Regions from separate parts of the Lactobacillus porci genome, predicted to be linked through region 2. Evidence: predicted binding sites of a transcription regulator. Region 2 holds the regulator's gene; the other holds the start of a gene.

Region 1 (3,411 bases), on a different contig from region 2:
AAGTACCGATCATTGGGAACATGATGCCCAGCTTGCCGTATGCGGATGCACGAAGCAAAGCCCGGAGTTGGGTCCGGAAGATTTCTTGGTTCTTCAATGACAGACGGATGGCACGAATGCCCAGGAATGGGTTCATTTCTTCTGGCAGGTCCCAGTAGCTCAAGTGCTTGTCACCACCGATGTCCATGGTTCTGATGATGACTTGCTTGCCGTTCATGCCTTCCAGAACCTTCTTGTAGGCTTCAAATTGGTCTTCTTCAGTTGGGAAGTCATTTGAGTTCATGTACAAGAATTCAGTTCTGAACAAGCCGACAGCTTCGGCACCGTTTTCCAAGACGCCGTCAAGGTCGTCTGGAGTACCGATGTTGGCTGCGATCGTGAAGCGCTTGCCATCAGCAGTTACTGATGGTTCGTTCTTCAGCTTGCGCCATTCAGCCTTTTGCTTGGCGAAGTCTTCACCCTTCTTGGTGTATTCGGCAACTTGTTCGTCAGTTGGCTCAACGATGGCTACGCCATCCAAGCCGTCAGCGATCAGCATTTGCCCATTCTTGACAGAAGTGGTGATCTTTTGGGTACCAACAACGGCAGGAATTTCCAAGGACCGAGCCATGATGGCTGAGTGAGCGGTCCGGCCGCCCAAGTCAGTTACAAAGCCCTTTACGTAGTCCTTGTTCAATTGCGCGGTGTCACTAGGAGTCAGGTCTTCAGCAACCAAAACGACTTCGTGGTCGATCGCTGCCAAGTTTGGCAATTCCTTGCCAAGCAAGTGAGCCATGATTCTCTTAGAAACGTCACGGACGTCAGCAGCACGTTCTTGCATGTACGCGTTGTCGGTCATGCTTTCGAAGATAGTAATGAAGTTTTGTGCTACGGCGTCAAGTGCGGCTTCACTGTTTTCAGTGGAGTTCTTGATTTCGTTTTCGATTTGACCAGTGAACTCTGGGTCGGACAGGAAAAGCAAGTGTGCATCGAAGACCTTGGCTTCTTCTTCGCCAAGGCTCTTGACAGCAACGCTGCGGATGTTTTCCAATTCAGCCTTTGAATCAGCAATTGCCTTTTCAAAGCGGGCTACTTCAGCATCAACGTCTGAAACAGTCTTCTTTTCGAAGGACAGGTCTGGTTCAACCAAGAGGTAGGCTGGAGCAACAGCTACACCGTCACTTGCGGCGATCCCCTTTAAAGTTTCAGTCATTATTCAGCCAAACCTTCTTTTGACATAGTTTCAGCAATAGCAGCCAAAGCTTCCTTTTCGTCGTCACCTTCAGCAGAGATGGTAACATCTGCACCTTGGCCAACGCCAAGTGACATAACACCCATGATTGACTTCAAGTTTACTGACTTGCCGTTGTATTCAAGGTTGATGTCTGAACCAAACTTTGAAGCAGCTTGTACCAACAAAGTAGCTGGACGTGCGTGGATACCAGTTTCAGCAGTAATGTGAAATTCTTTCTTTTCCATAGTAAATTATCTCCTTTAAAAATCAAAAATCGGGTAGCGATGTACCGTTTCCTCTACAGAATAACATGTTTTTTCCAGCAATACAATATTTTTTGTAAATGTTTTCATTTGCTTAAGCCTTGTTGTCGACGGACGTATAGATAATCGTCCCCCCACGCATGGCCTTGCCTGTTATCTTCTTGTTCTTGCCATAATTGCGCAGAGCCTGTTGAAAGTCAAAGGCAGTCGCGGCTTCCACCTTATACTCTGGCAACTCGCCTGAGACCAGCTGATCCAGGATCTTGGTGTAATCCAATATGTCTTACCTCCTTAGAATTAAGCGCTTTTTGACACTCAAGCATTGTACAACCAAATCGCCGCAATTGCCAATTATTAGCTAAGTTTTTCCCGCTTTTTCTGTTAATTCGACATTAAAAGGAAGTAAATTGCATAATTATTTTTAGTCGTTTGCATTCTTAAAAACTATTTGAAAATTTTAAAAGGCCTCAAAAACTACTTACCTTTTCCAAGTCTTAGCACTTGACCTTTAAGAGTGCTAAGCCCTATAATCAAACCGTAAGCTTATACGGAAAGGCGGTACTTACAATGCTGTGTCAAAACTGTCATCAGCGGCAAGCCTCGATCCATCTGTACACGAAAATCAACGGCGTGAACAAGGAAATTGACTTGTGCCAACACTGCTACCAAGAATTGAGAAACAAGCAAGGAAATACAAATATGAACAACAACGAATTTTTCGGCGATTTCGATGACCTCTTCAACGCATTGAATCGCAACAGCAACCCCAACAACGGGAACAGCGACGAAGGAAATGACGGCCAGTTCGGCAGCCAGATTCCCGGCCGGGGCGGAAACGGGGGGAATGGGAACGGCCAGTCCATTCTTGACCAGTTTGGGACGGACTTGACCGATCTGGCCAGAAAGGGCAAGATCGACCCGGTAATCGGCCGCGACAAGGAGATCGCCCGGGTAATTGAAATCCTCAACCGCCGGACCAAGAACAACCCAGTCCTGATCGGTGAAGCCGGCGTTGGTAAGACTGCCGTGGTTGAAGGCCTGGCCCAAGACATCGTCGACGGCTCAGTTCCAGCCAAGCTGCAGAGCAAGCGGATCATCTCTTTGAACGTCGTGTCTCTGGTCCAAGGGACCGGGATCCGCGGCCAGTTTGAGCAAAGAATGCAGCAGCTGATCAAGGAGCTGCAGTCCCAGCCTGACGTCATCCTCTTCATCGATGAAATTCACGAGATCGTTGGGGCGGGCAATGCCGAAGGCGGCATGGACGCTGGCAACATCATCAAGCCGGCTCTGGCGCGTGGTGAGCTGCAATTGGTTGGGGCCACGACCATCAAGGAATACCGCGAGATTGAAAAGGACTCTGCCCTGGCCCGGCGCTTCCAGCCGGTTGAGGTCAAGGAGCCAAGCATCGATGAAACCATCCGCATCCTCAAGGGGATTCAAAAGCGCTACGAGGACTACCACCACGTGCACTACACCGATGGCGCCATCGAAGCCGCAGTCAAGCTGTCCGCCCGCTACATCCAGGACCGCTTCCTGCCAGACAAGGCCATCGACTTGCTGGATGAGGCCGGCTCACGGATGAACCTGACCATCCCTTACATCGACAAGGAAAAGGTCCAGGAACGGATCAACGCGGCTGAAAACCTGAAGCAGCAGGCCCTGAAGAGCGAAGATTACGAAAAGGCTGCCTACTACCGCGACCAGATCGAAAAATACGAGAAGATGAAGGACCAAAACGTCGATCCAGACAAGACCCCGGTCATTACTGACAAGGTCATGAACAAGATCGTCGAAGAAAAGACCAACATCCCAGTCGGCGAAATCCAGAAGCAGGAAGAGAACCAGCTGGTCAACCTGGCCAGCGACCTGGAAGAAAAGGTCATCGGGCAAAACGAAGCCGTGGAAAAGGTTGCCCGGGCTATCAGAAGAAACCGG
Region 2 (3,411 bases):
GTTGAGGCCAGCAATCTTGCCGGCGTCCTTGGTTGCTTGCCGCTGAGCGTCGTTGAAGTAGGCTGGAACGGTAATAACCGCGTCAGTAACCGGCTCACCCAAGTAGTCTTCTGAGAACTTCTTGATGTATTGCAGGATCATAGCGGAGATTTCTTGTGGGGTGTAGGCCTTGTCGCCGACCTTCACCTTGTAGTCAGCTTCACCCATGTGCCGCTTGATGGAAACGATCGTGTTCGGGTTGGTGATCGCTTGCCGCTTGGCAACTTCACCGACTTGAATCTCGCCATCCTTGAAGGCAACTACTGAAGGGGTAGTTCTAGCCCCTTCCGGGTTGGTGATAATCTTTGGTTCTTTGCCTTCCAAAACTGCAACTGCTGAGTTGGTCGTACCCAAGTCAATCCCAATAACTTTTGACATGTTTTGCTCTCCTTGTTAGATTGAAAAATTTCGAATAAATTGTTTGATTGCTTGATTGCTGTCTTACTGAGCCACGACAACCATGGCTGGCCGCAGGGTCCGGTCCTTGTAGACGTAGCCCTTCTGCAGAACCTGCACGACGTGGTCTTTTTGATCATCATTCTCAGCTGGCACGCTTTGTACCGCCTGATGCAATGTCGGATCAAACTTCTCGCCTTCAGCCTTGATTTCTTCAATGCCGTTGTCCTTCAAGGCTCTGACCAGACCTTCCAGGGTCATTTCAATCCCCTTCTTGAGCTGGCCGGAAACTTCATCATCGGCTTTGACTGCCAAGGCTCTTTCCAAGTTGTCCACGCTTGGTAGGATATCCTTGCCCAGGCGCTGGGACTCGTACTTGACCAGGTTGGCTCTTTCCTTGCTGTAGCGGCGCTGGGCATTCTGCTGCTCGGCCTCGCTTCTCAGGTACTTGTCTTCCAGCTCCTTGTTCTTGGCGGTCAGCTCTGCAAGCTGCTTTTGCAAGTCAGCCAGCTCGTCCTTCTTTGGATCTTGCTTGGCCGCTGGCTTGGTCTTCTCTGCCTTGGCGGCATGTTTCTTGTCTTGCTTTGTTTGCTTGTCTGCTTGAGTCAAGTCTTTCTCGCTTGGAAATTCTTCCTTACTCACGACAAACCTCCTTATTTAAATCTGCCATAGTAGTCCAGCAATTTTCTTGCCAATTCCTGCCTGAAGAATTCCATCAGGCCAATCATTTCTGAATATGGCATATTGCGGGGACCCAGTAGTGCGATCGTCCCATGGCCGTACTTGCCTACGCTGTATTCAGCGGTAACCAGGCTGAAATTGCGGAGCAGGTCGCTGGGCAATTCAGTCCCGAGGCGGACGTGGACTGGATAGCGCTTGGAATCCCCGTTCTCGTCCTCATCCCCAATGTCGATTAGTTCGCCGACCAGACTGTCGGTGTTGATCAGCTGGTATAGGGACTTGATGTCGTCAATATCGCTCTTGTCGGTGTTGTTCAACAGGTTCAGCTGGCCATCGACGTAAAGCTGCTCACTGGCAGCTTCCTTGATCACTGATTCCAAAAGCTCCAGGAATTCTGGCGCGTTCTTGCCCACGATGTTGCTGCTGGACAAGGCTTGGAAAGTTTCTTTATTGATCTCGCCCAAGCTCTTGCCAACCAGCTGGTCGTTGATCAGCCGCACCGCCCGCTCGATCTCATCGCCTGAGATGTGGCGCGGCAAGGTGTAGAGCTGGTTCTTGACCCCGCCGTCAGAGGTGACCAAGATGGCCATCACCTGCCGGGGCGCCAGGGGCACGATCCGAAAGCCCGTGATCCTGACCCCTCTGGCCTCTGGCCCTTCCGCGAAGGCCGTGTAGTCGGTCAGATCAGACAGGATCTTGGCTGCTTCCTTGACGATCTCGTCAACTTGGTTGAACGGCTGGTCAAACTGGGAGCCGATCTGGGTATAGACGGCTTCCGGCAGCCGGAGGGGCTGAACCAGGTTGTCCAAGTAGTATCGATAGCCTTCTGTTGAAGGAATCCGGCCGCTGGAAGAGTGGGTCTTCTCGATCAGCCCCGCCTCTTCCAAGACCGCCATTTCATTGCGGATAGTCGCACTGGATACTTTGATCGGCAATTGATTCATGACCGTCTTTGACCCCACAGGCTCGTGGGTCTTGGTAAAGTCCTGAATGATTGTCTTTAGTATAAGTTCTTGACGTTCGGTCAACATAATTATCGCCCTCACATTTAGCACTCACATCTTCCAGGTGCTAACATGGTATAGATTAACAAGAAATTAGCAGTTAGTCAAGCTGAATGCTAATTTTTTTCGAAGAAAAAAGAGCCAAGCAATATTGGCTCTTTTTATCTTATTTTGCATAGCATTCCTATTCGACCGTTTGGTCAAAATAAGCTTCCGCGTTAATGCGATCCTGCTTAAGCTGAGCGACCAGGCCGTCAAGGCTGGCAAATTTCAGCTCATTCCTGAGATACTTGTACCAGGCAATCGTGATGGTCTCCCCGTAGATATCCTGGTCAAAGTCAAAAAGATTGGACTCAATGTAGATCTGCTTTTCATCGTTGAACATGACATTGTAGCCCACGCTGGTCATTGACTCATACCACCGGTCCTTGACCCGAGTCATAGTCGCGTACACGCCAATCTTTGGCAGCACCTTGGGCCAGTCCATGGACAGATTAGCCGTTGGATAGCCCAGCTTGTGGCCATTGCGGAAGCCATGAACGACTTTGCCGCTGGTCGTGTACGGGTGGCCTAAAAGCTCCGTGGCCAAAGTCAGGTCACCCTTTTTGATGGCCTCCCTGATCTCGGTTGAGCCGATCTTCTGTCCTTCAAAAATCTGCTTGGGCAAGACCTTGATCGCAAAGCGGCCCTTGGCAAACTTTGGCAGATTGGTCATATTGGCCACGTCTTTTGATCCATAGGTATAGTCAAAGCCGGCGACGACCGTGTCTGCCTGCAGCTTCATGATGATCCGGTCCACAAAATCCTGCGGGGCCAGCTGGCTGAATTGCTTGGTAAACTGCATGATCACCAGGTAATCCACGCCAATCTTTTCCATTTCATAGACCTTCTCATCCGGTGAGTTCAAGTAGGCAAAATTCTTTACGCCCGCGTAGACTTCTTTCGGGTGGCGGTCAAAGGTCAAGACCATCAACGGCAGGCCCTTTTGGTCAGCTTCTGAGCGCGCTTCGGCGATCAGGCGCTGGTGACCAATGTGCACCCCGTCGAAAAAGCCCAAGGCCAGAACGACTGGTCCATCCGTCAGCGGCTGGTCGATCGGACAGCTGATGTTAATTGTTTTCAAACTAAATCCCTCAATTACTCATTACTTAGCAGCATCAAATCCGGACAGTAGGTCGCGCCACCTTTTGCCCGGTAAATCGCTTTAACTCTATTATTGTACCGCAAAGCGACCTTGTCTGCATCAGCCTTGAGCTTGATCCAGGCCCCATTTTGCACTTGCTTCCAGCTT

Evidence for each region. Region 2 encodes HrcA, which represses chaperone genes, less so after heat shock. Its sites were predicted from a motif close to TTAGCACTCNNNNNNNNNGAGTGCTAA; they were not measured.
Region 1: the regulator HrcA is predicted to act here: its motif matches at 1,971-1,997, upstream of FYJ62_RS09395 (ATP-dependent Clp protease ATP-binding subunit).

The regions. Positions count from the first base shown of each region.
Region 1 covers NZ_VUMX01000036.1:7,495-10,905, forward strand. Annotated here, with positions in the region: gene ptsP (phosphoenolpyruvate--protein phosphotransferase) at 1-1,192, opposite strand, end outside; gene FYJ62_RS09385 (phosphocarrier protein HPr) at 1,192-1,458, opposite strand; gene FYJ62_RS09390 (hypothetical protein) at 1,571-1,753, opposite strand; gene FYJ62_RS09395 (ATP-dependent Clp protease ATP-binding subunit) at 2,044-3,411, shown strand, end outside.
Region 2 covers NZ_VUMX01000003.1:17,102-20,512, forward strand. Annotated here, with positions in the region: gene dnaK (molecular chaperone DnaK) at 1-417, opposite strand, end outside; gene grpE (nucleotide exchange factor GrpE) at 481-1,077, opposite strand; gene hrcA (heat-inducible transcriptional repressor HrcA) at 1,089-2,147, opposite strand; gene ribF (riboflavin biosynthesis protein RibF) at 2,305-3,243, opposite strand; gene truB (tRNA pseudouridine(55) synthase TruB) at 3,258-3,411, opposite strand, start outside.